DNA from 4 places in the Cohnella boryungensis genome. Region 1 is predicted to be linked to each of the others. Evidence: predicted binding sites of a transcription regulator. Region 1 holds the regulator's gene; each other region holds the start of a gene.
What was found. The regulator Rex, encoded in region 1, represses fermentation and respiration genes when NADH is low (regulators of the CRP and FNR family bind a similar motif). The targets are predictions, from matches to a motif close to TTGTGAAATATTTCACAA.

Region 1 (8,009 bases):
ATGGCTTACCGCTTCGGTCACTTCCGTCAAGCCGCCCTGCTCCTTCGCCAGACGAACGGCTTTGTTCTCCTCTTTGCGGTATTCGGAATCCGCCGTTCGCACGTATAGAACGAAGGAAACGAGGACAAACAGCACAAATCCCGCGATCAGAATGATCCATTTCCCTCGAGTGAGGGAAGGAAAGAACCGCTTTCCTTCGCCCCGAACCGCGCTCATGCCCGCAGCCTCTGATAGCAACGCTCGGCTTCCGCCATGATCTTCTCTTCATCCAGCGTTGTCAACTGGCCGTCGCGCAGCAGCGGCTTGCCGTCTACCCAGACATGAACGACATCCGCGCCTCTTGCGGAATAGACAAGATGGGAGACGACATCCGTACGCGGCACAAAGTGGGCCTTGCCGATATTCAAGGCGATAATGTCCGCCTTCAAGCCTGTCTTCAACTGCCCGGTGACGCCCTCAAGGCCGATGGAGCGGGCGCCGTATAGAGTGCCCATCCGCAAAGCTTCGGCTGCCGGTATCGCGGTTGGATCGCCGGAGACCCCTTTGTGAATCAAGGCCGCCGTCGAGATCTCCTGGAACAGGTCCAGGTTATTGTTGCTGGCAGCACCATCCGTCCCGAGCGAGACGGTCACGCCAGCCTTGAGCAACTCAGGCACTCTTGCCACGCCGCTGGCCAGCTTCAGATTGCTGACCGGGTTGTGGGATACCGCAACCTTGCGCTCAGCGAGCAGGGCAATCTCTTCGTCGTTCAGATGTACGGCATGGGCGACCAAAGTAGGTCGGCTGAACATTCCGAGACGATCCAGATGCTCTACGGGACGCACGCCGTAATCCCTAACGTTCTGCTCCACTTCCGCAAGCGTCTCGGACATGTGGGTATGCATCGGCAAATTCAATTCGTGCGCCGTCTCCACGAACTTGAGAATGTAATCCGGCGGACAGGTATAAGGCGCATGTGGTGACATCATGACGCTGATGCGGCCGTCCGCCTTGCCATGCCATTCCTTGGCGAAGCGGATCGCGTCCTCCAGCTTCGCCTTCTGGACGTCCTCCGGGCATAAGCCGATAACGCCTCTCGTCAAGCTCGCTCTCAGACCGGAGGTGTCAACCACCTCGGCCACCCGATGCATGTGGTCGTACATATCGACGAATGTCGTCGTACCGCTTTTAATCATCTCAACAGCGGCCAGAGCCGATCCCCAGTAAACGTCGTCTCCGGTGAATTTGGCCTCGGTAGGCCACATATGATTTTGCAGCCAGTCCTGCAGAGCCAGATCGTCAGCCATTCCTCTGAGCAGGGACATCGCCGCATGACCGTGCGTGTTCACCAGTCCCGGCATAAACAGCAAGCCGGAGCCGTCAAGCGTCTCGGTCGCGAGCGCGGTTTCCTCTGCCGGCGCTTCGCCTTGTCCCATCGCGGCAATCTTGCCGTCTTCCATGGCCAGCCAGCCCTGATATACAGGCAGCTGTTCGTCAATTGTAACAAAAGTACCCCGTTGGATTAATCGTCTTTGCTTCATCTCTCTCCGTCTCCCTCATTCAACGCTTCATGATGATCCATATAATAAGCCAGGCTAAGCAGCTCTGCGGTAAAATCGGCATTGTGAATCCGAACCCCCGGCGAAGTCTTCAGCACGACCGGGGCGAAATTAAGGATGCCCCGTATGCCCGCGGCAACGAATTCATCCGCTACCTTCTGGGCTTCGCTCGCCGGCACCGTAATAATCCCCACGGAGATGTCCAGTTGGCGTACAGAGTCCGCCAGCTCCTGCATCGGCTGAACGACGAGGTGGTTCAACAGCGTGCCGGATTTGCTAGGGTCCGCATCGAAAACCGCTACGATTTTCATGTTATCTTTAATATACATGCTATAGTTGCATAAAGCACGTCCCAAGTTGCCTGTTCCGACCAGAACGACATTCATCGTTTTGTCCAGCTTGAGAATCTGACGAATTTTCTCGATCAAATAATCTACGTTATACCCGACGCCCTTGCGGCCGAATTCTCCGAAATAAGCCAGATCCTTGCGAATCTGCGCAGGATTGAGATCCAGCTTTTCCCCCAAATCCTGAGAGGAGACGGTCTGAATGTTGCTCAAGCTCAGCTCGTTAAGAAATCTCAAATAGATCGGAAGCCTTCTGACGACAGCTTCGGAAATTTTAATAGGTTTCATCTCGCTTCTCCTTCCTCCAATGCTGCCTGTGGATGCAGCCACTCATTGATTCTTGAGGTCATGCCCGAGGTGGGCAGGTGCTCCATCTTGGGGCCGGGCAAGGAATACAGAAAGTACTTTCCGTAATTCGTATCGATCACCCGGGTATCGTACAGTATGACGATCCCCTTGTCCGTAGAGGTTCTAACGAGACGCCCGAAGCCTTGCTTGAACTTGATAACGGCTTGGGGAAGCGAGAGCTTCATGAACGGATTTTTGTTCTCGGCCTGCAGCTTCTCCGACTTGGCCTCCGCGACCGGATGATTGGGCGGCTGGAAAGGAAGCCTGACAATGGCCAGGCAGGTCAGCGCGTCTCCCGGCAAGTCGATGCCTTCCCAGAAGCTGCTCGTGCCCAGCAGCACGGAAGCCGGCTGCTTCATGAACTGCTGCGTGAGCCGGCTGCGGCTGCCGTCGTCCATTCCTTGACCGAGCACCTGAATCCCGTGCTGTTCAAGGTTCTCCTTCAACGGGTCGTATACCGCCCGAAGCATACGATAGGAGGTGAACAGCACAAGCGTTCTTCCGCCTACCGTGAGGGCGGTTTCCTGCAGCGAGGAGATCAGCGCTTGAATGAAAGCCTTCTCTCCGTCCCTGCCCTTAATGGCCGGGAAATCTCTTGGGATCAGCACGAGCGCCTGCTCCCGATATCGAAAAGGCGAAGGCAGCATGGCCGTTTTGAGACGTCCGCCCTTCTCGGCTTCGTCGAGACCGAGCTGTTCGGTAACATACTTGAAGGACTTGTCGATCGTCAGCGTTGCGGAGGTCATCACGACGCTCGCCTTGTTCTCGAATACCCCTTCGCGCAGTAAGGCGCTCACATCCGCAGGGGCGCCTAAGACCTGGATCGATCGGCTGCGATATTGCGAGTGGCCTTCGATCCAGTAGACGAATTCGGGCTTGCCAAGCGTAACAAACGACTGAGTATCGGCGCGAACGTTCGTAAAATCCTTCAGCACGCCGCCGAGATCCGTCAGCAGCCCTTGCATGCCGAGCTCGTCCGTATCCTCGCGAATTTCGACAGCCAGCTTCTCCAACGGTCGGATAAAATCGGAAAGCAGCTGAATGACATTGTTCCCGTCGATGCCAAGCGCATCCCACTGCGCGGGAAGATCATCGGGTTTAAGCCGCAGCGTTAGACTGCCGGTCTCGTCTGCAGCCGCTTGGCTGGACAGCAGCTGGAATAACGCTTCCATCCAGCGTTCCCATGCTTCTCGGATGTCATGAAGCTTGGGAATGACCATTTCCAGCTTTTCCGACCAGACGGAAGCCTGCGCCAGGCCCGATTCGGACACAGTCGAGAGCAGCTGCGGAAGCAGGCCCGTTCTGGCATCCTTCCAGGCCCGTTGCATGGGGATCATCAAGGAAGCGTATGAGGTTTTCTCGCCCAGATGACTGTTTGCCACCTCTTCCAGATGATGAGCCTCGTCGACGACAAGGCGGTCATAGGCCGGCAGCAGCCGATGATCCGCCCGCATGTCGGTGAACAGCAGGGCATGGTTCGTGATGATCAAATCCGCTTTGCCCGCCTCTTGGCGAGCGCGATGATAGAAGCATCTTCTGAACCACGGGCACGCCCGATTCAGGCAGGAGGCCGCATCGCTTGCCACAGCGCTCCACTCTTCGCGACCTCGACCGCCGGTATTCAGCTCCTCGGATTCTCCGCGAAGCGTCTCGCCCAGCCACACCGTCATACCGGCCCGGGTAACCGCTTCCTCTCTGCTGAAGGCATGGGCGGGAAGCTGCTGACGATGCTCGAATTTCCTCAAGCACAAATAGTTGTTTCTGCCTTTGAATACCGATGCTTTGAAGGACATTGGCAGCACCTGCTGAAGCAAGGGCAGGTCCCGCTCTCGCAGCTGCTCTTGAAGCTGAATCGTATGCGTGCTGACGACGATTTTTTTGTCTTCCTTCAGTCCATAATATAGGGAAGGCAGCAAGTAGCCCAGAGATTTGCCTGTTCCAGTACCGGCTTCGACCAGCAGATGGGCGTCCTCTTCCAAGGCATCATAAACCTGCTTGAACATGATGTCCTGACCTTCTCTTGCCTCGTATGCGTGGAAGGCTGATTTCAGGTTGCCCTGCACGGCGGCCAAATAGCTATCGAAATCCATATTCTGCAAAGCCAGGGAGGCTCCATCCTCCCGTCGGCCATTCTGCTCTTCGCTCCAGTCCCCGACGCTCATCGCGAACTGGCGAAAATAAAACAGACCGTCTTCGGGCATATGCGGCTGCATCTCTCTCCATGACAAAGTATCCGCGATCAACCATCCAAGATCGTCCTGATCGGACTCAAACATGCCATGAAGTCTTTGCAGCGTCAACAAAGGCAATTCTCGCAGACGGCTTCTGCATCTCAAGAACAGCTCGGCCGTAGCCAGAGCATCGCTATCTGCCTGATGCGGACGATCATGAGCGATTCCCAATGCCTGAGTAAGCGAAGCAAGCGCGAAGGACGACTGCGTCGGAAACGCGATTCGGGCCAGCTCGACCGTGTCCAGCAATCTTCCGCCGAACGGCAAATAGCCGCTCCGATCAAGGGCGGCTTGCAGAAAGCGGAAATCGAACTCAACGTTGTGGCCGACCAGTACGACATCCTGAAGCAAAGGCACGATGTCGTTAAGCATCTCCTCCGGCTCGGGCGCGCCCGCCACATCCTTGTCGGCAATCCCTGTCAGACGGGTGATTTCCGGCGGTATAGGCTTGGAGGGCCGCACGAAGCTGGCATAAGTCGAACAAACGGTCCCCGTCTCGTCAATGAAGGCGAGTCCCGCTTGAATAATTTCATCTTTGTCGGACGACATGCCCGTCGTTTCAAAGTCGAGCACGGCAAATTTCATTCCTGAGTTCCTTTCCTTCCCGGTACGCTATTCCGTTCATATCCGTACAGGAATCCGAGTCAAGCCTGAACGAGCGCATTCAGCTCTGCGCTGCCGAAATGCAATTGAATCTGTTCATGGCCCTGGCATACCGATTCCAGATTATGCCTTGCATCCCCGAAGCCGGGATCGGCGTCGAGCGCCTTGGCGAAGTAAGCTTGCGCTTTATCCAGATGCGCATAAACCGCTTGTATGCAGCCTAAAGCATTAAAAGCGATCGCTTGGACCCGGCTTTCATCGGCCATGGCCGCTATAAGCAGGAAGTGCCTCTGCGCTTCTCCCCACCGCGACAAATGCATAAGGGACATCGCCAGAAACAGTCGGCCGCAGAGAAAATCGGGGTAAGCGGCAAGCACTTCCTCCAGATGCGCAGAAGCCTGACCGAACATCTGAAGCTTGAAGTAGCCATGTCCCTTGCTGAACGCATCATGGGACATGCAGGGCTCGGGAGCGGCTGCAGAGGCCTGCTGCAAATCCCTGAAGTGTCCCATCTTGTCCTCGAACTGAAGCCATAGTTCAATAATATCATCACTTAGCGATTTGAGCATGTCCCATTGTTGCCGAAAATCGGATTTTTGATCATTAGAGGCTTGGGAATAATGCAAAATAAGTTCGTCCAGCACCTCATTCATGGTCGCGAAGCATTGTCGGATCATTGTCGTTCCCCCTTGTTCGCAAGTCAGACTGTACTGCTCATTCTGCGTTTCGGGGGAAGCTTTCATACGCGTTACAAAACGGTCGAATGCGGCTCTTCCGCCAACAATTTGACAACGCGGTTGGCTTCGTCCATGATGGCGACCCGCGGATGATGACGGCGGGCTTCCTCATCCGAGAATAGTCCGTAATTGATAATAATTACCTGGTCGCCGGGCTGAACAAGGCGAGCGGCCGCTCCATTCAGGCAGATAACTCCCGAGCCCCTTGGCCCCGGAATAACATACGTTTCGAAGCGGGCGCCATTGTTGTTATTGACGATTTGCACCTTCTCGTCGGGCAGAATGTCGACAAGCTCCATCAGGTCCTGATCAATCGTTACGCTGCCAACATAATTCAAATTGGCTTCCGTTACCGTAGCGCGATGGATTTTGGCTTTCATCATTTGGCGAAACATAAGTCAGCACCTGCTTCCGTGAGATTTAAAAGCCGATTGTCGATCAATCGGGTGCGGCCGAAGCGAACGGCCAGCGCGACGAGAAAGGTCTCGCGCATCTGCCGTAGGGGCAAGCTCCCTTCGGGAGCAGCCAAGTCGGGATAGGTCACGACTTCCGCATAATCAATGTCTGCCAGCGCGGATAAGGCGATCTCCTGCCTTAGCTTCGCCGTGAGCTCGCTGGCGTTGCAGCCTTCCGCGATCCATGGCTCCACCTTCGACAGCGCTCTGGACAACGCAAGCGCTTGTTCGCGCTCCTGCGGATTCAGATAAACGTTCCGCGAGCTCAAGGCCAGACCGTCCTTCTCGCGCACGATCGGACAGGGCACAATCTCCACCGGCACATTCAAATCCTGCGTCATCCTCTCGATCACGGCAACCTGCTGCGCGTCCTTCAGACCGAAATAGGCGCGATCCGGCTGCACGATGTTGAACAGCTTCATCACGACCGTCGCAACGCCGTCGAAATGGCCGGGCCGGCTCGCCCCGCATAATCCGTCCGTCACTTCGGACACCGTCACCGTCGTAACCCTGCGTCCGGCATACATCTCGTCTACTGTCGGAAGAAAAACAAGATCTGTTCCGCTTTCCCCAGCGATGCGAATATCCCGCTCCTCGTCGCGCGGGTATTTGTCTAAATCCTCTCCGGCGCCGAATTGAATCGGATTCACGAAAATGCTGAGTACGGTCAGCCCGTTCTCCGCCGCGGAGCGCCGCAGCAAGCTGGCATGCCCCTCGTGCAGATAGCCCATCGTCGGGACGAATCCGACCGTGCCGCCTCCCGCCGTGCGGGCGCTTCTGTATTCGGCGATCTCTCGCCTTAATTGCGCAATTGTGCGTACAATTTTCGGTTTCATTTTCTGTCGCTCCCATAGAGCTTTGAGGCTGCTTCGTTCGAAGCCTCCGCAGAATCCTGTTTCAAAGTGAAGGCATGCTTTTCTTCCGGAAAAGCCTTTGTCTTGACTTCATCGACATATTGGGCGATGGCCTCCCGTACGGTGTCTCCGATGTTCGCATAGCTCTTCACCATCTTCTTGTCCCGAATGCCGGACCCGTACTTCAACAAGTCGTGATAGACGAGCACTTGTCCGTCGCATCCCCGCCCGGCCCCGATGCCTATCGTCGGAATGCCGATCGAATGCGTTACGGCGGCGGCCAGCTCCTCGGTGACCAGCTCCAGCACGATGCCGAAAGCGCCTGCCTGCTCCAGCGCCTTGGCGTCCTGCAGCAGCCTCTCGGCTTGCTCGCTGCTCTTGCCCTGCACCTTATAGCCGCCGATCTGATGAACCATCTGCGGGGTAAGCCCGATATGTCCGAGCACGGGAATGCCGGCCGAGGCAAGCAGCCTGATCTCGTCGACGAGCTCCGCTCCGCCTTCCAGCTTTACCGCATGGGCGCCGCCCTCCTGCATGAGACGCGCGGCGTTCCGAAGCGTCGCTTCGGGACCTAGCCGATAGGTCGCGAACGGCATATCCGTCACGACCATCGTGCCGGGGGCGCCGCGTACAACCGCGCGGGTATGATAGATCATATCTTCAAGCTTCACCGGAACTGTCGTATCGTATCCAAGCACCACGTTTCCAAGCGAGTCGCCGACCAGAATCGCATCGACACCCGCCTCCTCCGCCAGCATGGCCGACGGATAATCGTATGCCGTTAACATAGCAATCGGTTTGCCTTGGCTTTTCATTGCCTTTAACCGCGGGGTTGTCAGTGCTTGTTTCATAGGAATTCCTCCTAGCGATGATGGGATTACGCAACAAAAAAACCC
Region 2 (8,009 bases), on a different contig from region 1:
TGGGGGGCGACCATCCAGCCGACGCGCATGCCGGAGGCGGCTATTTTCGAGAACGAGCCGATATAGATGACCGAGCCCCGACGATCGATCGACTTGAGAGAGGGCGGGGGGACGCTATCATAGCTGGTCAGACTGAACGGATCGTCCTCGACAATTGGAATCGCCAGCTCGCTCGCAATGTCAAGCAGGCGGCTCCGGCGCTGCGGATCTAGCACGGTGCCCGTCGGATTGTGATAGTTGGGGTTAACGAACAGCATTTTGATGGAATGCTTTTTGAACAATTCCCGAATGATTTCGGGCTGCAGGCCATGGCTATCGACCGGCAGCCGGAGAAGCTTGAGCCCGGCCGATTGGAACATCGGCAAGGAATAGCAATAGGAGGGCTCTTCAATAGCGACCGCGTCTCCCGGCGACAGCAGACATTGCGTGATCAGATAGAGCGATTGCTGGGAGCCCGAGGTGATCAGGACCGAGGATTCGGTGGTCTGAATGTCCCGATATTGCCGCAAGTAAGCCGCGACTGATTCTCGAAGCGGCCCGTATCCTTGCGGGTTGTCGTATCCCCAATATTCGGTGCGGCCGGCCGTTCTCATCAGGGCGTTCATCTCGTCTCCCGGAGCAAGATCCGCCGCCAGCTCTCCGCTGGCGAAATCGATGAGCTGCGGATCGCCCCGAAGCGCTTCTCTGATTCGACGGAGAAACACCAGATTGGGCAGAAAATAGCCGCCTTCGACATAACGATGCCAGTTGGGACTGTGCGTGGGCGTTATTCCCCATTTGTTGGAGCTTACCCACGTGCCTTTGCCCGAGCGGCTTTCTACAAGGCCAAGCGCCCGAAGCTCCTCATATGCGAGGATGACGGTGCTGCGATTGACGTTCAGCTTGTCCGCGAGCTTTCGTTCCGACGGAAGCAAGCTTCCTGGAGGAAATTCCCCGCAGGCGATCCTTCGCTCGATGTCATCGGCGATCTGGCGGTACAGAGGCTTGCCGCTCGACCGATCCGGTTGGCGCATCGCCATTCACCCGACTTTCTGTACATGGATTGCTTGCATCATACCAGACGGCTTGGCAAAAGAAAACCGAACTGCGCCACCGAAGAGGGCGAATGGAGCTGCATATCGACTGACACGCGAGGTGGAGGGTCGGAGAACGGAGGGAATGGAGGGTACGCGTCCAGCCGAACTGCGTTATGATGATATCCAAGTAAAAAACGGTTTCAAGTCCTTGTTATGGTGGTAGTCATTTTGTTGAGCTTGAGCAATGGGAATCTGCGCCCGATTACCCGACATGGGAGGTCAATTACATGAAAGCATCGCATGCTCGCATAGCCGTCATTCAAGCCGAGCCCAAGCTGATGGACAAGGAATCCGCTTTGAACAAAATTCGCGAAGCAACGGCGATAGCTGCCTCGCAGGGGGCAAATGTCGTCGTATTCCCGGAAACGTTCGTACCCGGCTATCCGAGAGGGCTTTCCTTCGGGGCGCGAGTCGGCAGCCGCAGCGAGGAAGGGCGCAGCGACTGGCACAGGTACTGGAGCAATGCCGTGGAAATTCCGGGACCGGACACTGAATTGCTATGCGACACAGCCAGAGAGTCGGCAGTCTACCTTATCGTCGGCATAGTCGAAAGGGACAGGGAGTTCGGCGGGGGAACGTTATACAACACCTTGTTGTACGTAAGTCCCGAAGGAGAGGTGCTGGGCAAGCACCGCAAGCTGATGCCGACCGGCTCTGAGCGGCTGCTGTGGGGGCAAGGGGACGGCAGTACGCTAACGGTCATCGATACGCCTTACGGAAGGATCGGCGGACTGATCTGCTGGGAAAACTATATGCCATTGGCAAGAATGGCGATGTACGCCCAAGGCATCGACATTCTGGTGACCCCGACCGCCGACGCCCGCGAAACCTGGCAATCCACGCTGAGGCATATCGCGTGCGAAGGGCGCTGCTTCGTTGTATCCTGCAATCAGTATGCGACCAAGATGAGCTACCCGACGGACCTTGGCGGTTACGGCGAGATCGAAGCGGGTCCGGAGGTGCTGTGCGAGGGAGGCAGCGCGATCGTCGGACCTATGGGAGAATACATTGCCGGACCGCTCTATGGCAAGGAAGGCATGCTCATCGCCGACCTGGAGCTGGCGGCGGTCGCGAGAAGCCGATTCGACTTTGATCCGGTCGGGCACTACAGCCGTCCGGACGTCTTTCAGCTGACGGTTCGGACTGGGAAACGGGAAATTGTCGTCCGAAGCGACTAAAAACCGCGGAGCAACGCCTCAACGGTATCCTGCGGGTAACTATGCCACACGAAAGTGCCTACTTCCGTAATTGGGAGTACCCCTCTACAATGGGGCTTGCAGTGAAAAATATACCGCAAGCGAGGAGCGTGACCCCATGGAACTTCAACTAGCCCTGGATCTCGTCGACATTCCCGGCGCGAAACAGGTTGTCGCCGAAGTGGCCGAGCATATCGATATCGTGGAAATCGGAACCCCTGTCGTCATTAACGAAGGACTGAGAGCGGTAAAGGAGATCAAGGAAGCCTTTCCTCATCTCCGCGTGCTGGCCGATCTCAAAATTATGGACGCTGGCGGCTACGAGGTGTTGAAAGCTTCCGAAGCGGGAGCGGACATCATCACCGTGCTCGGCGTATCCGACGATTCGACGATTAAGGGCGCCGTTGCCGAAGCCCGTAAGCATGGACGGAAAATTATGGTGGACATGATTAACGTTAAGGATATCGAAGGACGGGCTAAAGAAATCGACTCGTTCGGGGTAGACTATATATGCGTTCATTCCGGCTACGACCATCAAGCGGACGGCAAAAACTCCTTCGAGGAGCTGGCCGCGATCAAGCGCGTGGTGAAAAATGCCAAGACGGCGATTGCCGGCGGAATTAAGCTCGATACGCTGCCTGAGGTTATCGGCGCTCAGCCTGACCTGGTTATCGTGGGCGGCGGCATCACCGGACAGCAGGACAAGAACGCGACAGCGGCCGAGATGAAACGTCTGGTCAGCGGTCAATAAGGATGAAGGACGCCCTTCGAATCGTTGGCGAGCTGGAGCGTTCGGTTTCCTTGATCCGCGACGAGGATGCGGACAGGCTGTCCGAGGCAATCGGAAGCTCAAGGAAAGTTTTTCTGGCCGGAGCGGGCCGCACGGGACTTATGGGAAAAGCGTTCGGAATGCGGCTGATGCAGCTGGGATATGAGACATATGTAGTCGGAGAGACAACAACTCCGGCGATTGCCGAAGGCGATCTGCTTGTTGTCGGCTCTGGCTCGGGGGAAACGAAGAGCCTCGCAGCTATGGCGCAGAAGGCCAAGAGCGTAGGGGCAGCGGTCGCCGTCGTGACGATTCACCCGGGCTCGACGATTGGCTTGCTGGCCGATATCGTCGTCCAGCTTCCGGGGGCGGCGAAGGATCAGGGCGAGGGTCATTTCGCCACGATTCAGCCGATGGCTTCCTTGTTCGAACAGACGCTCCTGGTGTTCTACGATGCGACGGTGCTTGGACTGATGCGCAAGCACGACGCGGATTCAAGCCAAATGTTCACCCGACATGCCAATCTGGAGTGAAATCGGGTACAATGGGAGTACGTCATAAGTCGGTCAATGTCCTCGCCGCACGCGGCGGGGGCTTTTCCTATTATCGAGATCGAAAGGGATGAAGCGCCTTGCCTGTCGATATCAAGGATCGTATCAACCTCAAGGAAATCAATTGCGAGAAGGAGCTGACGCTGGCGGTCATCGGCGGCAAGTGGAAGCTCATTATTTTATGGCATCTGGGGCTGGAAGGAACGAAGCGTTTCAGCGAGCTGAAGAAGCTGATTCCTAACATTACTCAGAAAATGCTGACGAATCAATTAAGGGAGCTGGAGGAGGATCGTCTGATCGTCCGCAAGGTCTACCCGGTCGTGCCTCCCAAGGTGGAATACTCGCTCGCCGAATATGGCGAAAGCCTGATCCCCATTCTGAGAATGATGTACGATTGGGGCAAGGATTACGGCGACAACGTCATCTGGCAAGGCCAGAGGCCCGAGAAGGATTGCCAGCCCCGCGAGCAGGACCTTCAACTCAAGTAAGTCGATTGGTTGGAATTCGGAAGCATAAGACGCATCTTCCCGCAATGCAAGGGGAGATGCGTCTTTTTTGTGAACTTGGCGCAATTTGGCGGCTTGCAATACGCAGTTAAGAACAGTTTGTTACAATGTGATTTATTTCACAAGAAATCGAAGGGATCGGGTTTATACTAGAGACATCAAGCAGAGAGGATGTGATCCACAGGTGAAGCTACACGTCCCTATTGACCATACGATTAAAGGCAGCGGCGTTGCCGAGCTGATGCTCGAAAACTCCGTAGCCCGAGCCCAACAAGAGCATGAGCTGCTGAAGCAGGAGCTGAGAAACATCTACGAGCAGGCCTGCATTGTCCGCAATGTCCCCGAGGATAGAAGGCTGAACCGCGAGATCGGCCAGTTGCACGATATTGTCAAGCTCTTCATGAGACATTGGAGCGCGCATACCCAGTGGGAGGATTCCGAGCTGTTCCCTCACGCCGCCTCTTATCTCGGAGCCGAACCGGATCTGTTTACGCTCATGGAGCAGGAATACGAGCTGGCGGAGCAATACATCAAGAAGTTTTTGCAGGCGCTGGACAAATCAAATCTGCCGATGAACCGCGAGGAAGCCCGCAAAATCTCCTCCTATCTGATCCAAGCTTATGCGGTGCTCAACAACCGGTTCCGCGAGGAAGAGGAGATCATGCTGGAGCTGGCGGAAAGATCCAAGGCTTATTGATCGCACGTTAACCGGGTTCAAATCCGCCATCTATAAATTTTATTAAGGAGATGGTTATGATGTTGGCAAAATGGTTCAAAGAGAACATCTGGGCGGCCGCAGCAATTACTCTGGTTCGCATATACGTCGGATGGTTATGGCTTGAGGCAGGGTGGCATAAGCTGACGGGGGGCTTCGATGCTACGGGGTTCCTGAACGGGGCGATCGGCAAGCCTGTCGCCGACCGGGCTACGCAAGAGGTGCTGTTCCCTAACTATACTTACTTCCTGGAGCATTTCGCTCTCCCGAATGTCAAGATCATCAACTTCCTGATTCCCGTCGGGGAGACGCTGATCGGGATCGGATTGATCGTCGGAGGACTGACGCTCACAGCGGCCTTCTTCGGCATCCTGCTCAATCTGATGTTCGTCTTCGCAGGCACGGTCAGCACCAATCCATGGCTGCTAGCTCTCGGCTTCCTGGTCTTCACGGCTGGCGCCAACGCCGGACGCTTCGGAATCGACGCTTACCTGCTGCCGCTTCTGCGCAAAGGCTGGACGAAGCTGACGGCCGGACGCAAGCATAAGGACGGCGAGGATGGGCAAGGCTTCGGCGGGAAAGTGTTGCCGCACTGACAAGATGCCGATAAAAGACAGGAGGGAGAAAACATGCCTCAACAGGTAACCTCTCCGCTGTTCGAGCTCTATCTGAGGTACGATCAGTGGAAGGAAGAGCACGATGATCTGCACGACAGGCTTCGCGAGCTGTGCAACCTTATGCGCTGGAACCCCGGCAATTTCGATTATCCTTTCTGGGGAACGCACCATCGCAACGTTCACGACAAGTTCGTCGCTTTCATGGAGGATTGGCAGAAGCATCTTGCGCAGGAGCAGGAAATCATCTATCCCATCGCAAGAGCGGCAATCTGCGGAGGCAGGATGGGCCCGGCGGCCGTGCTGGAGCAAGAGGACGCGATCGCCAAGCAATTCTACGACGCCTATCTGCAAGCGGTGGAAAAGGTGGATTCTCCCGAAGACTGCCTGTCGCTGCTGCTCCAGGTTCTGATGATTATCGCCGAGCATTTCCGCGTGGAGGACGAGACGCTTGTCCCCGCAGTGGAAAGGCTTATGGACGAAATCGAATATATTGGCTCGTAACTACACAAGGAGGCTGATAATATGGCAGCAAAAGAACCCGTACAAGACACGAACGTTACCGCGCTGAATGAAGTGAACCAGTTGGCGGAAAGAGCCCGGCTGGCGCAGGAGAAATATTTGGAGCTGGATCAGGAATCGGTAGACCGAATTGTGCAGCAGATGGCGCTGGCCGGTCTGGACCGTCATATGACGCTCGCCAAGCTGGCGGTGGAGGAAACGGGGCGCGGCGTCTACGAGGACAAAATCACGAAAAACATATTTGCCACCGAGTACATCTACCATAGCATCAAAAGCGTGAAAACCGTCGGCGTTGTCGAAGACAATCCTTACGAGAACTATCGGGTCGTAGCGGAGCCTGTCGGCATCATCGCAGGCATTACGCCGGTGACCAATCCGACATCCACCACGATGTTCAAGGCGCTGATCGCCGCGAAGTCGCGCAACCCGATCATCTTCGCCTTCCACCCGTCGGCCCAGCGCTCCAGCCGGGAAGCGGCGAAAACGCTGCTTGAGGCCGCAGTTGCCGCAGGCGCCCCCGAGCATTGCATCCAATGGATCGAGAAGCCTTCGGTCGATGCGACGCAGCAGCTAATGAATCACAAGGACGTTGCGCTCGTTCTGGCGACAGGCGGCTCGGCGATGGTTAAGGCAGCCTACAGCACCGGCAAGCCGGCTCTCGGCGTCGGTCCCGGCAACGTGCCGTGCTTCATCGACCGGACGGCCAATCTGGATCAGGCGGTCACGGATCTGATTCTGTCCAAGACGTTCGACAACGGGATGATATGCGCCTCGGAGCAAGCGGTAATTCTGGACGAAACGATCTACAACGCGGCGAAAAAGCTGATGATCCAGCACGGCTGCTACTTCCTGAGCAAGGAGGAAACCGAGAAGGTGTCCGGGCTGGTCATCAATTCGGACAAATGCGCGGTCAACGCGGTTATCGTCGGCCAGCCGGCGGTGAAGATCGCCGAGATGGCCGGAATCACGGTGCCGGCGGGCACGAAAATTCTGGTAGCGGAGCTAGCCGGCGTCGGCGAGAAATATCCGCTGTCGGCAGAGAAGTTAAGCCCCGTGCTGGCGTGCTATAAAGTGAAGGGAGCCGAGCAGGGCATCGAACGCGCCGCTCAGGTCGTCGCCTTCGGCGGGATGGGCCACTCGTCGGTTATCCATTCGACCGACCAAGCCGTCATCGCCGCATTCTCGGCCCGATTGCAGACCGGCCGGATTATCGTGAACGCTCCGTCCACGCACGGCGCGATCGGCGACATCTACAATACGAACCTCCCGTCGCTGACGCTCGGCTGCGGATCTTACGGACATAACTCGACGACCTCGAACGTCACTGCGGTTAACCTGATCAACCTGAAGCGCGTCGCTTACCGCACGTTGAATATGCAATGGTTCAAGGTGCCGCCGAAAATCTACTTCGAACGGGGCTCGACGCAATACCTGGAGAAGATGCCCGACATCACGCGGGTCATGATCGTTACCGATGCGGCAATGGTGAGCCTGGGCTATGCGGCTAAGGTGGAGTATTACCTTCGCAAGCGGAAAACGCCTGTAGCGGTTGAAATCTTCTCGGATGTCGAACCCGACCCTTCGACGGATACCGTTGAACGGGGAACGCGGATGATGGCGCAGTTCAAGCCCGACTGTATCATCGCGCTGGGCGGAGGCTCGCCGATGGACGCCGCGAAGGCGATGTGGCTGTTCTACGAATATCCCGAAACGAGCTTCGACTCGCTGAAGATGAAGTTTCTCGACATTCGCAAGCGGATCTACAAATACCCGCGGCTTGGAGAAAAAGCGAAATTCGTCGCGATTCCGACAACCTCGGGAACCGGCTCCGAGGTCACATCGTTCGCCGTCATCACCGACAAGAACAAAGGCAATACCAAGTATCCGCTGGCCGACTACGAATTAACGCCGGATGTGGCCATTATCGATCCGGAATACGTGCTGAGCCTGCCGAAGACGGCGGTCGCCGATACCGGAATGGACGTCCTGACTCATGCGATCGAGGCTTACGTATCGGTCATGGCGAACGATTATACCGACGGCTTGGCGTTGAAGGCCAT
Region 3 (8,009 bases), on a different contig from region 1:
CGCCAGCGCCAGGATGGACGAAGCCTCAATATATAGGGTGGTCCCCGGTGGAGAGAATACTGGAAGGCTATCGCGTGAAGGATTGGAACGTCGAAGGCTAGCGGTTCTACGAATAGTTGGTACTATATGATTTCAGGAATACTCGTTTATCCTGCTTGTCGTGAAAGAGAAGAAAAAATTGCTCGTGTACACCCTTATTGCATTATTGACTGTAGTCTTGGTAACCATTCATCGGACTAGCTGTTCGCTGGCTGGTCAAAAGAAATCGAGAGGTAAGCAGATGAACTTAGAGGACGAGCTGCTCCGCATATTATCCAGTCGTCGGTCGCTTACAAGAGATTTAGAGCTTGTTCAATCGCTGCATTTGCCCAATTGGTGCATTGCCGCCGGTTATGTGAGGAATGCGGTTTGGGATGATCTGCACCATTACTCGGCAACAACTCCGTTAAACGACGTTGATGTTCTCTATTATGATACGTCCGATTCTACGGAAGAGCATGAAAAACGCTATGAAAGCCTTTTGAAAAAGCATCTGCACGAATACGATTGGTCTGTCAAAAATCAAGCAAGAATGCATCTCAGAAACGGCGAGAAGCAGTATGAGTCCGTAGAGGATGCGATGCGACGATGGCCTGAGACTGCAACGGCAGTAGGAGTAACGCTGGATAAGCAGGGTCTCGTCAGGGTCATCGCCCCTTGCGGGCTTGAAGATCTTTTTGGCTTGGCCGTTAGGCGGAGTCCATTGTTCAATGAATATGAGAAGTATAGACAAAGAGTGAGTCATAAAGACTGGATGAGAATATGGCCGCTGTTGACTCTTATCGACACTTGATCAAGAAGGAATTCCTTGCCCTGGAGGGAAATATGTCGAATTCTACAATTGTAATAAGCACCGAAGACGAAAGTCAGTATGTTCGCAGCAAGCTGAAAGAGTATAATGCGCAACATGTGCCTGACGAGATCAGAAGCCGATACGAAAGGATTAATCTTCATATTGCCAATGAGGAAGGCGACATTATCGCCGGTTTGATGAGCGTATTATGCTGGAATTGGGTTGAGGTCGAGATTTTATGGGTGGACGCGCAGCATCGTATTCATGGGTACGGATCCAAGCTATTGCAGGAAATTGAGCGAATCGCGCGAGCAAAGCAATGCTCCTTCCTGAAGCTGAATACGTTCAGCTTCCAAGCGCCAGATTTCTATAGGAAGCATGGCTTCGAGCTAATTGGGTTGTTCGACAATGCGCCTACGGGGCACAAGCATTATTATTTTAAGAAGGACCTGACGTAGAGAGACAAATACACCGACGGATAGGAGAAAGAACGCACATATGAAGCAGCTGCAAATCGTACAGGTAGCCTATGACCATACGGACCTAAGCCTCCTAATTCGTCAACTGGATGAGTATTTGTTGGAGAGGTATCCGGCGGACGAAGTGTTCGGTATAGACGATCCGAGCCAGGAGGACATTACCTTCCTCGTAGCCTATTCGGGCGGTCGGCCTGCAGGCTGCGGGGCAATACGGGAAATAGATCGTGATAGTACTGAGCTGAAGCGGTTTTTCGTGCATCATGACTATAGAAATCAAGGGATTGCCGAGGCAATCTTGTTGGAGCTCGAGTTCAAGGCGCGTAATCAAGGATATAAATGCATTAAGCTGGAAGCGGGGGAAGCCCAGCCGGAAGCGCTCAATTTCTATCGCAAGCATGGCTACTATCCTATCGATCGATTCGGCAAATACGCAGAATGCGCATCAAGCGTGTGCTTTGAGAAGCAACTCGGATAAGCGCCTACGCAACATGGGTTTTTCTGGAATCGATAGGCAAAACTGCTGTGAACGAGGAGGGGAGAGTCAATGGTCGTCATAAGGACGGAAGTCCACATTGCCGCTCCTATTGGGCTGTGCTTTCAGTTGGCGAGAAATTTGAAGGTCCATGCCGCAACGGTATGGGAGCGTACTCGCGAGTCGGCTTATTCGACAGGCCCTGTCGGGCTCGGTGAGAGGGTGACCTTCGAGGCGACGCATTTCTTCATTCGTCAGAAGCTCGTCTCGGTAGTTACGGAGTATAACGAGCCTTACAGCTTTACGGACGAGATGGAATCGGGAGCCTTCAAGCGCCTGAGGCACACACATGAATTCGAGGAATCCGGCGGCGGCACGATCATGAGGGATACGTTAGCCTTTCAAGCGCCATTCGGCTTGCTGGGACGTTTGGCCGAGAAGCTTGTATTAAGGAGGTACATGACTCGATTTCTGGAGCATAGAAACAACGAACTGAAAAAAATTATAGAGCGATACGAGACTTGAGGGGGAGGGAAAGAATGAGTGCAGTACAAGCTGCAATATTAGGTTTATGTGTCGGCGATGCGTTAGGGGTTCCCGTTGAATTCCGCAGCAGAGAGGCGCTTCAGTTAAACCCGGTAACCGAGATGCTTGGATATGGCTCGCACTCACAACCTATCGGCACTTGGTCGGATGACAGCTCCTTAACCTTTTGTCTTATGGAAAGCTTAATCGAGTGTAAGGATATCAACTTGTTTGATATAGCGGGGAAGTTTACGGAGTGGCTTTGGCGGGGCTATTGGACGCCTCACGGGAAGGTTTTTGATGTTGGAGCCGCTACTGCTAGAACGATAGAGCGAGTGAATGATGAGTTTATTAGACCGGATTTGGCTGGAGGCAAGGATGAGTACAGCAACGGCAATGGATCTTTAATGAGAATTTTGCCGTTGGCCTTTTACCTATTCGATAAGCCTCTAGAGGCTAGAGTGAGAACGGTTACGGAAGTATCATCGATTACCCATGGACATCGGACTTCCATAATCTCTTGCATGATCTATGTTGAGGTCGCCATTTGTATGCTGCAAGGAATCAGCCTTCCGGAGGCTCTCCTTAGAGTAGGGAAAACCATGGGTCAATTGCATTTCCCATCGCGGGATTTAATTCGATTTAACCGAATATTTTCTAGGGATTTTTCTTCGTCGAGTAAAGAGGAAATCCATTCCTCGGGCTACGTCGTTCATACGTTAGAAGCGAGTATTTGGAGTCTGCTGACTTCGGAGAGCTATGCCGAGGCCGTGCTGAAAGCTGTCAATCTGGGGGAAGACACCGACACCACCGGGGCTGTAACTGGAGGTCTGGCAGGCCTGCAATATGGCTTAGGACAGATTCCCGCCGACTGGATGGAGCAGTTAGTCAGATTGAGCGATGTCATGGAGCTGTGTTCCAAATTCGAACGACAGTTTTACTATTCCTGAAAGGATAAGGAGAAACGCAAATGAGCCATCCGTATTCGTTCGTGCGAGGAGGCGGCCTGGTCTATCTGGGACCCCCAAGATACGATGAAAGAGTCTTTTGTCGAGAGCTAGGAGCCGAGAGACAACAACGCGCCCGATGAAATGTCGGAGCGCGTTGTTGCTGTTTGCCTTACCTGATTGTTGCTGCTCCATCGCTATATGGCGACTAGAAGTAACCCAGTGAGCTCCTGGCCGCCTCGGACATTCGTTCAGGCGTCCACTTGGGCTCCCAGACGAGATCGACGTCAACCTTGGCTTTGTCGGTATTTTCGATCAGCGTCCATTTCACTGCGCCTACAATTGTATCGTGGAGGGGACAGCCAGGCGTCGTTAACGTCATGACGACGCGAATGCGATCCGGCTCTTCATACACCTCGTACACCAGTCCGAGATCTACGATATTTACGCCGAGCTCGGGATCGTAGACGTCCTTTAACAGCTCGCGAAGCTGCTGCGATTGAGCCATAACCCGTTTCACTCCTTCTTGAGAGATTGGACTATCGAGTAAATACAAGGCCGATTATAGCCATGTAAGCGATAGAGAACAGCGATAAGATCGTACCGGACAGGGAGATCAGCGTTGACGAGCCGATGGCTAAGCCCGCGAGAAGAGCAAGGCTTGCGAGCCCAATGGCGGCCAGTCCGATGCGCACCTTTTTCTCATCCAGAAGATGCGCCATAAGCGGAGTTCCCGGCTTTCCCGCCTGCTTGCCGTACTTGTGCGTCCACCAGAGAAAAGGAACAATTTTGGATGCGTAGCTGAGGATAGTGAACGAAACCCAACCGCCCAAATACAGCCAGCCGGCAACTGTGATGGGGCCGGAGTTCAGCATTCGATCCGGGTACAGACATGCATAGACCAGCATAAGCGTCAGCATGCAGGCGAAGGCCTGGTTCGCGTACACAGACGCTTGAATTCCTGATCCGGGATGGCGCTTATGCCGCTTCCTCTTAATTTGCAGCAGATGAACATTGTAGAGCAGGACGGCAGCGACAAGCATAAGCAGGGCTAGCCTCAGAAGAATTGCGTTGCTGTCGATGAAGAACGAGAGCGCTCCTGCAAGAACGGATGCGTTCCATAACAGAAGCACGACGGTTTGCAGCTTCTCCGGATAGTCGTGCGCAAGATAGAACATCGGCAGCATCTTGTAGCTGAAGCCGGTAATCAGCAAGCCGAACCACCCGATCGTCCCCATCCAGATGTGCGCCCCGAACAAGCTCTCGTGAGCGTCCAGCATCCATCCGCCAGCGAAGTTAAGCCCCATGCCCATCCCGGTGAGTCCGGTCAGTACCAGGTAAAGCACCGAGCATGCGGCGCTAATCGTGACCGGATTCCAAGCGCGTGCCCGGATTAAGGTGACGCCGATATTCCAGCCGAACAGCAGGATTCCGATGAGTAAGAGCCCAGCCGAGCCGGCAATCCAATAGATCTCCCCGTCCATGAAGCCGTACAGCAGACCGCACAGGCCGATAGTAAAGCAGACATAATTGACGTAGCCCAGCCGTTCGCTATAGATAGCGGATTGCGTAATTACGTTAATTAGTTGATAGACGGCCCCCATAGCCAGGGAGGTTGCCCATCCGAGAACGAACAAATGGGCATGGAACCAGCCGCCGGGGCTGCGCAGCTCCTCTCCGAGCCATCCGGTCAAGGACGACAGGGAGGCGATCTGGAACAGCACGAATCCGATAATCCCCGTAAGGATAAAGAAAAAGGGGAGACGGGACATCGTTCTCGCCTCCTTACGTCTTTTGAATTTTGACCTTTGCCGAACCGTCCGGCTGTTCCTCTACCGCGTAAGCGTATCCCAGACTATGAAGCTCTTCAATAAGGAACATGGGCACGCGATCGTTATGGATGTGCACTTCGTCCCCCGACCGGCAGCGCTCCAATGCGGCCAACGTCCGTATCATCGGTTTGGGAGGCTCCAGTCCGCGGTTGTCCAAGACGACGGTTTTTGCTTCTTCAGTGTCCGAAGAGAGAGCCGGTTCGGCCGGCTCCTCCAAGACCGTTGCCTCCTCCTCGATGGAGGGCGCATTAAGCCAATGCTTGTTCTTCTTGTTGACGAAGGTGGATACCCAGTGATCGGCGCTGATCTGCTCCGCTTTGCCTGCGAAGCCTTTAAGCTTAAGCACGCCGAACAGCGGCGTCGGCTTGAAGGTAGCATGAAGGACGAACAGATCGTCCTTGCCCAACCCCTTCACCGCATCCATAATTAATTGAAAGGGCTCCAGCTTCTTGCGAAGATGGGGTCTGACGTCCAGCTCGACGACGTGAGCGGCTTTCTCGTTCATCCTGCATCATCTCCTTGCTCTCCTGCTTCGCCCGCACGTTATACCTTCCCGATTCTCACCTGAAAAAAGAGAGGGCCTTGCTCGATGTAGTCCCAAGTGAACTTGCCGGGATGTACGGAATCGAACTGGTACCTCAGCGGCACGGGATCGTGGTCGTTCTGCAGAAGCATCGCTTCGTTCGGCTTTAAGGCTTCGAAGGTTTCGAAGATGACCTTGTGCTTCAGCTGAGGCGGATATTCGGTGGCATTAACGGTAGCTGCGAATGTGCTCATCGTTCCTTCCTCCTAGGAGTGAAGTGCTTACAACTTCGATTATAGAGGAGCACAAGCGCAAGGTTTGTGACAGAAATCACAATCATCCCGGTTTTCAAAGAGAGAGGTCATCATCCTGTTGTCTGCGGAATATGTCCATTTTATGAAATGGACGAGTATTAAAGCATAAATATCGGGATCGAGTGATCAGCGTCACAGGACGGTTCCTCAATAGCGGTTAGATTCAGCATAAGCCATTCCGAATAAGACCGGGGCTTCACGAGCGATATTCATTCGAGACAGCGAAGACTCCGGTAGACTGCCAAGATCGAATCTAACCCAGGAGGTTGATCAAGATGGTACAACGGTTCAGCGGAGAAGAGAAGATAGGCGCAATCGTCGCCGAGTATCCGGGAGCGAGCAATTTGTTCAAGGAAGTGCGAATCGATTTCTGTTGCGGAGGGGATCGCAGCCTTGCGGAGGCCGTCCATCTGAAAAAGCTGGATGAGCAAGACATCCTGAAGCGGCTCAATGACGGTTATCAAGAGATGAAAAAACGGGCGGAGCAGGAGGAGACAGACTGGCGGGAAGTGCCGATTGCCGAACTGGTCGATTACATCGTACATCGTCACCATGGCTATTTGCGTCAGGAGCTGCCGCTGCTTAGCGAATTTGTCACGAAGATATTGCGGGTTCACGGAGAGGGACACGCCGAGCTGGCGGAATTGCACAGATTGTTTCATCAAATGAAAATCGAGCTGGACCAGCATCTGATCGAGGAGGAAGAAAGACTGTTCCCGCTGCTGAAGCAATGGGAAGAGGAGCCTTCGGCAGAGCAGAGGGAACGAATGGTCAAGGCGCTTGACGGCCTGGAGGACGATCATAGCGCGGTAGGGGAGCTGCTCAAGGATATGAGAGCCGCCACGAACGGTTATGCGCTGCCCGCTGAAGCCTGTCGGACGTACACGATCGCCTTCCGCAAGCTGGACGAGCTGGAATCGGATCTCTTCCAGCACATTCATCTCGAGAATAACATCCTGTTCCCGCGCGTCTTAAAGCTGTCCGCGTCCTGAGCCATTGCGCGGTTATCGCCTTATTTCGTTTCCCGCTGCCGCTTCAAGGCTTCAAGATCGATAATTACGATGCGATTACGGTCTACCTTAAGCAAATTCTCCTTGCTTAGCTGGTTCAACACCCGGTTGATCGTTTCGCGGGTGGTGCCGACCGAGTTGGCGAACTCCTGGTGGGTCATCGGCAGGTTGATCGTAATAATGCTTTCCGTCATTTTGCCATGCTGCTCGGCCAATTGAAGCAGGAACGACAGCACGCGATGCCGCGCATCCTGGCCGGACAACACCTGGAGCTTCTCCTGAAGCTCGCGGATTTTATCTCCCATCACGCGCATCATCTTGATCGCGATGGACGGATGACTCATCATCAGGCGCTCGAACAAGCGGACCGGAATCGCCAATAGACGGGAGTTCACGATCGTTTCGGCCGTCGCCGGATAGGGGTTCTGATTGAAAAAGCCGGTATGCGGAAACATGTCGCCGCTCTTGAGGAAGGAAACGATCTGCTCGTGCCCGTGTTCATCCGTCTTGTAGGTTTTGACCAATCCGTCCTGAATGAAGTAGACGGCTTCCTTCTCGCTTCCTTCGGCAAAAACAATCGTTTTTTTGGGAGCGGGACGAGATAAGCAGATTTCTTCCACTCGTGCCAGCTCCTGATCGTTAAGATCGTGGAATAGGGGCACCTGACGCAGAAAGACAAGCGTTTTTTCCCTGTTCATTGAATTCCTCCTTGCGTTAGTGATGGCTTGGAGAGTATCGCTGCGCTAATTTCTATTTTACTTGATTTCGCCGTGCATTTGGCTGCGAAGCGACAAGCTTTTCAACAGAATGATGAATCCTTGTCGCCCTAGAATTGCGAAGGAAAGGCTGAGACGGCGATGAAAAGGAGAAGCGTTGTCATCCCTCATGAGCATGGCGGCTGGGCGATGATCAGCGTGCCGTATGCGTTCGGAATGATGGCCGGAACCCCGCAGTGGGCGCATGCCTGGTTGTTCCTGGCCTGGCTGTTCTTTTACTTATCTTCCTATCCGTTGCTTCAATCGTTTAAGAGATCGGCAAGCCGGGGGCATCTGCTTCGTTGGAGCGCGATCTACGG
Region 4 (8,009 bases), on a different contig from region 1:
TCAGCCAGCTTAGCGTCAGCGTACCTATCGTCAGCAGCACGATTCCGACGGACATCAGCCAACGAGGGCCGATTATGCCGTACAGCTTGCCCACGATCGGCATGACGAGCGCCATCGCCAGCGAGGCCGGAAGCAGAATCAGCCCGGTATCCATCGCCGACACGTTCTGAATGCGCTGCAGAAATACCGGCGTCAGGAACGTCCCCGAATACAAGCTGATCGTCAGAATGTTGGCGATCAGCAAATTCAGCGTATATCTGCCGTTGCGAAATACGCGCAGATTCAGCAGCGGCGTCTTCGCCGTCAGCTCCCGCCAAATAAACAGAACGAGGACAACGGCTCCCCCTACAAGCAAGGAGAGGGTTTGCCAGGAGTCCCAGCCCCACTTGTGTCCTTGGCCGAGAGCCAGCAATAAGGCCGAGCTGCTCGCGATAACGGTGACGAAGCCAAGCGCATCGAAGCTCTTGGGCACGCTTAAGCGATAATACGGGATATAGGCGGCGACGCACCAGATCGCTACGATTCCGATTGGCACGTTCATCAGGAACAGCCATTGCCAGTCGTAATTTTGCAGCAGCCAGCCGCTGATGGTCGGACCGAACGCAGGCGCCATCATGGCCGCCAGCCCCCAGAGAGCGACGGCCATCGCCTGCTTCTCGCGGGGCACGATCTGATAAATAATCGACATGGTCGCCGGAATGATCAGTCCGCTGAACGCCCCCTGGAGCACGCGAAACGCAATCAGCGAGGACTCGTCCCACGCCGCGGCGCACAAGCCGGAGGACAGCGTGAACCCGATCAGGGAGAACAGATAAAGCCGCTTGTAGCTGAATCTCTCGCCCAGATAGCCGACGATTGGAGCGGTCGTCCCCATCGCCAGCATGAATCCCGTCAGCGTCCATGTCACGGAATCCAGACTCGTTTCAAAGTGATCCTTCAATATTTCCAGCGCGATATTAATCGTGCTCGAGGCCAGAATGCACAAGAACGATCCGATAAAAATTGCAACCATTACGGGCATAAAACGTATTTCTTGATTATTGGTTTCTCCCATGCTTCTTTCTCCACGCCCTTCGTGTATTTATGTATTTATTTACATATGATATCGCAAGAAAACAATGATAACCCTTCACCCTCATTTTGTCAAAGCTTTCAATCTGGAGGATTCGCCATGAACACATTGGCTTACGGCTTGTTAAGCCTGCTTTCTCATTCATCCTTATCCGGCTACGATCTCATGCTGAAGATCCAGCCGTTCTGGCCGGCCAAGCATAGTCAAATTTACCCTCTGCTGGCTCGTCTGGAGCAGAAGGAGCTGGTTTCCTGCGCGCTTGTTCAGCAAAGCGACAAGCCCGACAAGAAGGTCTACTCGATCAAGGAAGCAGGGCTTGCCGCGCTGCGGGAGTGGCTGACAGAGCCTGCCTCCGATCCGGTAATGCGAGACGAGCTTATGCTGAAAGCCTTCTGCATGTCCAACGTCAGCCCGGCTGTCTCGCGCAAGCTATTCGTAGCGCGGCTGGAGCATTACCGGAACAAAATGACGCGCCTTCAGGATAGACTGCAAAGCATTCGCCAGCACGACGGCCTGGAGGAGGGCGCGCTGCCGGTCTATAGCTCCCCGTATTTCGGGGCTTTTATCTTGCTGAACAAAGGAATGATGACCTGTCGGACGAACATTGAATGGTGCGAGTGGGTTCTGCAGATCGTTCCTGAGGAGTAACCGAGGCAAGATTGGGATCGAAGAGGCTGCCGCAGAACAGGCCGTCCGTTATCGATACATGAAAGAACCGTTCCTGTCGCAGTGGAGGATTTGCACTCCCTCACTCATCAGGAACGGTTCTTTATTTGACGCAAGAACAAGCACGGGGCCGCCCCCTATAGGGACGGCCCCCGACTAAACCATGGTTAAGCGGATGGTTAAGCCGTCGGCGCTTCCGGACCGCGATTTCCCCGCTTCCCGGTCAGCTTCAGCCAGCCTTTGCGAATCAGAGGCAGGAGGTAATAGTCCAGTCCGAACTTGCCGGCATTGGCGCCAGCGAGGAACACGATCACGCCCAGCAGCGTCAGCCAAGGGTTAGTCGATATCGTGCCGGCGAAGAGGAACAGGAAGTTCATCAGCAGCCCGAAGAAGGCGGCCGCGGCGGTCAGTCCTCCGACGATCAATCCCAAGCCGACGAGAAATTCGCCCAGAGGAATGAGGAAGTTGATCAATTTCACGTTCGGCAGGGCGAAATGCTCCAGAAAAGCCGTGTATGTCGGATAGATCGATTCCTTCGTCGCTTTATCCAGAACCGGATTCTCAATCGCATTTTTCAGAAAGCCCGAAGCGCTGAATCCGTCTCCGGTAAGCTTGTGCCATCCGGCGTCCAGCCATTGCCATCCGAGGTAGATGCGAAGAAAAGTCATTGCAACTGCTGCCCAGACGTTCTCTCTAAGAAATTTTATTACCATAGCAGCCATCTCCTATCGTTCGTCTTCCTTGTTTTCCTTACACCCTCATTATGCCGGGGAATTCCGAAAAATAATGTGAAATTAATCACAAACATGCGATTATTTTGTTGCGCTTAAGTCGTGGTACAATAGAAAACAAAAGCTTTCGAACTGGAGACATCCGCGATGAACGAACGAGAAGGCCTGAAGCAAGAGCAAGCGATTATTATCGGAGCCGGCCCATGCGGCTTATCCGCAGCGCTGGAGCTGCAAGCCGTCGGCATCGAGCCTTTGCTGCTGGAGAAGAACGCCGTTGTCCATTCCATCTATCAATATCCTACCTATATGCACTTTTTCAGTACGCCGGAATTGCTGGAGATCGGCGGCATTCCGTTCACAACCCCGAACGACAAGCCTTCGCGCCGCGAAGCGCTGCAATATTATCGGGACGTGGCGCTCCGCCGGAACCTGCGGATTCGCGCCTATGAAGCGGCGACCGCCATTATCCCCCAGAAGGACGGCTCCTTCCGGGTGCAGACGTCCGATCGCTTCGGACACGAGCGCTTCTACGAAGCTCGCAGCGTGATCGTCGCTACCGGGTATTTCGACCATCCGAATCTGCTGGGCATTCCGGGCGAAGAACTGCCCAAGGTGACTCACTTTTTCGGGGAGGCACATCCGTATACCGGCATGAACGTCGCCATTATCGGGGGCAACAACTCCGCCGTGGACGCGGCGATGGAGCTGCTTCGGGTCGGGGCCCGAATTACGGTCGTTTACCGGGGCGATCAGTATTCCTCCAGCATCAAGCCCTGGGTCAGACCGCTGTTCGAGGGCAACGTCAACAAGGGACATATTCGCATGCTGTTCTCCTCCCGCGTCGTCCGAATCGACGAGACCGATATCACGGTGCAGCCTCTGGAGGAGGGTGCTGCCCCCTACCGGCTGGACAACGATTTCGTGCTGGCGTTGACTGGCTTTCGCCCCGAACGAACGTTGCTTACAGACGCGGGAGCCGTGGTTAACCCCGAGACGACTGTTCCCGCATTCGATCCCGAGACGATGGAAACGAATGTCCCGGGGCTGTTCATTGCGGGCGTCATCGCCGCCGGACGGGAAGCGAACGAAATCTTCATCGAAAGCGGACGTCATCACGGGAAGCTGATCGCCCGCCGCATCCAATCATTGCTGGAATAAGCAATGGGCATACGCTCTCTAGACGGCAAGAAGACCGGCCGCATAAGCGAACCGGTCTTCTTGCCGTTATTTCTGCGGAATCGTCAGCACGACCCTGGTGCCCTTGCCGGGCTCCGAGTGAATCCTCAGCTCGCCGCGAATCGCCCTGGCCCGCTCCTCCATACTGATGAGGCCCACGCCTTCCTTGCTGCCGTCTCTCTTGAAGCCCTTGCCCTTGTCCTCGATGGCAATCTCCACGCAATCTCCGCGATCGTGCACGCTCACCGAAGCCTCCGAGACATCGGCATACCTGCCCGCGTTCGTCAGCGCCTCCTGGATAATCCGGTAGATCGTCGTCTCCTCTTGGATGCTCAATCTTCTGCGCAGATCGGACTGGAAAGCGACCTGTATCCCGTAATGCTTGGAATACGTATCCAGGTAAGTCCGCAGAGCCGGAATGACGCCAAGATCATCCAATACGGTCGGCCTTAATTCCCAAGCTAGCCCCCGCACATCGGCCATCAGATTGGCAATCTGCTCCCGCACCTTTGCCAGCTTGTCGTTAGTCTCGTCCGATAGAATCGTATCGACGGAGATCAGCAGCGAGAACAGGCTTTGCCCGATCCCGTCGTGCAGATCCCGCGAGAAGCGGCGGCGCTCCTCCTCCTGAATCTGCATCATCTGGGACAGGAGCAGCTGCAGCTCCTCCTCCGCCTGCTTGCGCGCAGTAACCTCATGACGGATGGACAAATACTGATACGGCTTGCCTTCCTCGTTGAGGAACGGAACGATCGTCGTATCGACCCAGTAATAGCCGCCATCCTTGCTGCGGTTTTTGATCTCGCCGCGCCACACCTTGCCCGACCCGATCGTCCGCCAAATCTCCTTCATGAACGCCGAGCCGTGATAGCCGGAATTGATAATTCGGTGATCCTGCCCGAGCAGCTCTTCCCTCTTGTAGCCGGAAATCTCGCAGAATCTGTCGTTCACGTACTGGATCTTGCCTTGGCGGTCGGTAACCGCCACGATCGAAGCCTCGTCCAAGGCATACTTCAAATCGGACAGGCGCTTCAGCGTATTTTCCAGAGAGCCGCCTTCGTCCGAATCATACCTCGCGTATTCATCCGTCAAAGTTCAGCAGCCCCTTCTTCATCGCAAACTTGACCAAATCCGGCCTCGTCTTGAGGTTGAGTTTGTCCATCAGATTGCTTTTGTGGGATTCTACCGTCTTCACGCTTATGACCAGCTGCTCCGCGATATCCTTGTTCGTATAGCCTTGAGCCACCTTGGCCAGAATCTCCTTCTCCCGTTCGGACAACGATTCGAAGGGGCCTTGGTCTCCGCCATGCTTAAGCTTATCGAGATATTCCCCCATAAGCCGTTTGGTCGCTGTCGGATGCAAATAGGCGTTGCCTTCGGCGACATGACGAATCGCGCTGATCATCTCTTCATGCGGCGAGCTCTTAAGCAGATAACCCGAAGCGCCCAGATGAATAGCGCGAAACAAGTATTCCTCGTCGTCGTGCATCGTCAGAATCAGCACGGCCGTATCCGGCAGCGCTTTCTTTAATTCGGCCGTGGCGCTTAGCCCGTCCTTGCCGTGAGGCATGCTGAGATCCATCAGCACGACGTCCGGGCGGCACTCCAGCGCTTTCGCGATCGCCTCTTCCCCCTCGGTCGCTTCCCCGACCACTTCCATGTCCGCTTTGGCGTTAAGCAGCATCGCCAGGCCGGACCTCACGACGGCATGATCGTCGACCAGCAGTATCCGGATCATTTTCCCGCCTCCTTCCCTACAGCCCTATCATAACAAATCGGGAAACCGTTCGGCTATCTCGGCGGCCGCTTTCGTTACGGCCTGGCGTTGGGACGCTTCGTATGCGCGCTGCGTCCGATCTCCGACAAGCAAAATGCCCGCGATCTCCTGTTCCTCCATGACGGGTACCGCATAAGCCGAAACCAGACGCTCCGTCAGAATAATCGAGTACCCGGCATGCTTCTTCGACTCCTCATAGCTCCAGGCCAGGCCCCGCCCCACTTTGATGACCTCTCCTTCAATCCCTTGGCCGTAACGAACGCTGATGTTCAAATACCGCTCGTTGAGGTTGCCGGACACCCACTTCCAGCGCGAGTAGCGTTCCCGCCTGTCGATGATGGCCAGTGCCGAAACATCGCTGCCGACCTCCGCTCGCAATCCGTTCAGCGTTCCCTGAATTTGAAGCTCCTGTGCTTGCATATGGCCTTCCCCCGTTCATGCCTTCCTTTCATTCTATTGTAACGATTATGAGAACGCCTGTAAGTCAGGGAAAACCCTGAAAGATCTCGGGATAAACACCTATCTTTAAGGGGAAATGTGATTTTCCTCACACAAAGATAGGGGAATTCCCCCTCGTCATTTCAGCGAATTCCCCGATAACATTATTTCCCTCGGCAAGGTACGATTGAGTTAACAGAACGAAGGGAGATGGCGACGATGGGCATCAACTGTCCGACGATGGCGAACGAAAAAACGGGGGAGCGCGCGTGCTCCAGCAATAAGGGGATCGCAGCCTTCTGTACCCCCAAGCAATTCGAGCGCCTGGAGGGCATCATGGTGCCTATGCGGGTAGCCGCAGGCGGATTTCTCTTCTGGGAAGGCGACGAAACCGAGAACATCTATTATATTCGCAGCGGCAGAATCAAGCTGCGCAAATCGACCGAGGACGGGAAAGAATATATCCTCTCGATCCTTCAGGCAGGCGACCTGATCTGCGAATTCCCCGGAGGACAGACCCCGCTTCCTTGCGGCTGCACCGCGGAAGTGACGGAGAACGCCGAGATCGGCGTCATCACCCAGCACGAATTGGAGTCGCTGATCCGGAATGACGGCGACCTGGCGTTAAGCTTCATGAACTGGATGGCTTACAGCCATCGGGTCACCCAATCGAAATTCCGCGATCTCCTGCTCTTCGGTAAACCGGGCGCGCTGGCTTCGACGCTGATCCGCTTAAGCAATTCGTTCGGCGTCGTGGAGACGTACGGCATTCGCATCGATATGAAGCTGACTCACGCGGAGCTGGCCGATTTCATCGGCGCGACTCGCGAGAGCGTAAACCGCATGCTGAACGAGTTCAAGGAGAAGGAAATTCTCGATTTCCGCTACGGCAAAATTATTATTCGCAGCCTGAAGGCTTTGCAGGAAATCTGTCATTGCAATACTTGTCCGACGTGCCCGAAAGAAATTTGCCGCATCTAGCCGCAACGAAAATAACGCCTGTACGTCTGCTCCCTTTATTTGCCGCCCCCGGAATGGGGTAAGCTAGAAGGAGACGCCTATCCGCTCATGCAACGCTTGCCCGTCCGGAAGCGAACCTTGCGCGCATAAGCCTCGTCTATCTTGGCAAGAAAGGGAGTTGATCACGATGTACAGCTTACATTTGCGCCGCAAAGCCGTTCTCCTTCTTGCTGTGCTGCTCGCCTTCGCGCAGGCCGCATGCTCGAAAGCCTCCGCGCCGGAGACGGCTTCTTCTTCGGTTGCCTATACCCCTTCGCCGGCGGGAACCGCACCGAGCTCCCCCGGGCCGGCAAGCTCCGGCGTTCACCCCTCTCCCTCTCCTTCCGCAAAGCCGACTTCTTCTGCGCCTCAAGGCAAGGTTACCGCACTGAGGCTGGCGGATGAGAAAATCGGCTGGGCTGGCGGCGAGGGCTGGATTGCCCGCACGGACGATGGCGGAAAGTCCTGGCACACGCAGCTGGAGCACCCGTACGTCGTCAATCAATTATTCGCCTTGAATGGCAAGGAAGCTTGGGCCGCGCTCGACATCGGCAGCTCTAAAGCTCTGCGGCTGATGCATACGACCGACGGCGGACAAACGTGGACCGAGGCGGGAGAAATGCCCGGCAGGGGCTTTCTTCATTTCGTATCTTCGAAGGAAGCCTTCAGCGGCAACGAGCATACGACCGACGGCGGTCGAACGTGGACACGGCTTAACGTTCCGGCTTCTACCGCGGGAGAAGCCTATTTCCATGACCGCAGCAATGGCTGGGCCGTCGCGCAAAAGCAAAGCTCCGGCGAATTCAGCATGATGCGCACGACGGATGGCGGACACAGTTGGACAGCCGTCTTCACCCGTGCCTCTTCCGTCCCGATCAACGGCGTCGTAATCCGCTCCGCCGGAAGCCGGGATGCTTGGGCGCAGCTGATTGGAGATTCCGGAATGTCCCAGACCTCCTACTCGCTGTTCCACACGGCGGACGGCGGACGAAGCTGGACCGCCGTCGTCGCCAACAACCAAGCCGGATCGGGACCCGCTCCCGGCTTCAAGATGGATGAGAAAACGACCGTGCCGCGCAACAACGGCACAGCGCCAGGCCCCTTGTACGTCGTAAATCCCAAGGCTGCCTTCATGGGCGGCCAGTGCCCC

Region 2: ACFO1S_RS27430 (hemerythrin domain-containing protein) is a predicted target of Rex. The motif match lies at 4,206-4,223, and genes of this name have one in related genera.
Region 3: ACFO1S_RS28025 (DUF2249 domain-containing protein) is a predicted target of Rex. The motif match lies at 5,929-5,946, and genes of this name have one in related genera.
Region 4: ACFO1S_RS02045 (DoxX family membrane protein) is a predicted target of Rex. The motif match lies at 2,525-2,542, and genes of this name have one in related genera.

The regions. Positions count from the first base shown of each region.
Region 1 is NZ_JBHSED010000005.1:172,511-180,519, reverse strand. It holds gene ACFO1S_RS05395 (cell wall elongation regulator TseB-like domain-containing protein) at 1-216, opposite strand, end outside; gene ACFO1S_RS05390 (amidohydrolase) at 213-1,520, opposite strand; gene ACFO1S_RS05385 (redox-sensing transcriptional repressor Rex) at 1,517-2,173, opposite strand; gene dinG (ATP-dependent DNA helicase DinG) at 2,170-5,049, opposite strand; gene ACFO1S_RS05375 (hypothetical protein) at 5,109-5,744, opposite strand; gene panD (aspartate 1-decarboxylase) at 5,816-6,199, opposite strand; gene panC (pantoate--beta-alanine ligase) at 6,184-7,095, opposite strand; gene panB (3-methyl-2-oxobutanoate hydroxymethyltransferase) at 7,092-7,964, opposite strand.
Region 2 is NZ_JBHSED010000074.1:9,012-17,020, reverse strand. It holds gene pdxR (MocR-like pyridoxine biosynthesis transcription factor PdxR) at 1-1,013, opposite strand, end outside; gene ACFO1S_RS27450 (carbon-nitrogen hydrolase family protein) at 1,304-2,254, shown strand; gene hxlA (3-hexulose-6-phosphate synthase) at 2,391-3,023, shown strand; gene hxlB (6-phospho-3-hexuloisomerase) at 3,026-3,574, shown strand; gene ACFO1S_RS27435 (winged helix-turn-helix transcriptional regulator) at 3,673-4,080, shown strand; gene ACFO1S_RS27430 (hemerythrin domain-containing protein) at 4,283-4,795, shown strand; gene ACFO1S_RS27425 (DoxX family protein) at 4,855-5,409, shown strand; gene ACFO1S_RS27420 (hemerythrin domain-containing protein) at 5,443-5,931, shown strand; gene adhE (bifunctional acetaldehyde-CoA/alcohol dehydrogenase) at 5,953-8,009, shown strand, end outside.
Region 3 is NZ_JBHSED010000074.1:142,411-150,419, reverse strand. It holds gene ACFO1S_RS28070 (NlpC/P60 family protein) at 1-101, shown strand, start outside; gene ACFO1S_RS28065 (nucleotidyltransferase family protein) at 281-832, shown strand; gene ACFO1S_RS28060 (GNAT family N-acetyltransferase) at 865-1,290, shown strand; gene ACFO1S_RS28055 (GNAT family N-acetyltransferase) at 1,331-1,786, shown strand; gene ACFO1S_RS28050 (SRPBCC family protein) at 1,856-2,308, shown strand; gene ACFO1S_RS28045 (ADP-ribosylglycohydrolase family protein) at 2,323-3,258, shown strand; gene ACFO1S_RS28040 (metal-sulfur cluster assembly factor) at 3,464-3,763, opposite strand; gene ACFO1S_RS28035 (hypothetical protein) at 3,795-5,027, opposite strand; gene ACFO1S_RS28030 (DUF2249 domain-containing protein) at 5,041-5,592, opposite strand; gene ACFO1S_RS28025 (DUF2249 domain-containing protein) at 5,631-5,864, opposite strand; gene ric (iron-sulfur cluster repair di-iron protein) at 6,200-6,916, shown strand; gene ACFO1S_RS28015 (Crp/Fnr family transcriptional regulator) at 6,937-7,632, opposite strand; gene ACFO1S_RS28010 (YwiC-like family protein) at 7,792-8,009, shown strand, end outside.
Region 4 is NZ_JBHSED010000003.1:149,705-157,713, reverse strand. It holds gene ACFO1S_RS02055 (DHA2 family efflux MFS transporter permease subunit) at 1-1,054, opposite strand, end outside; gene ACFO1S_RS02050 (PadR family transcriptional regulator) at 1,172-1,720, shown strand; gene ACFO1S_RS02045 (DoxX family membrane protein) at 1,918-2,451, opposite strand; gene ACFO1S_RS02040 (YpdA family putative bacillithiol disulfide reductase) at 2,617-3,627, shown strand; gene ACFO1S_RS02035 (PAS domain-containing sensor histidine kinase) at 3,694-4,737, opposite strand; gene ACFO1S_RS02030 (response regulator transcription factor) at 4,727-5,383, opposite strand; gene ACFO1S_RS02025 (GAF domain-containing protein) at 5,411-5,842, opposite strand; gene ACFO1S_RS02020 (Crp/Fnr family transcriptional regulator) at 6,080-6,841, shown strand; gene ACFO1S_RS02015 (WD40/YVTN/BNR-like repeat-containing protein) at 7,008-8,009, shown strand, end outside.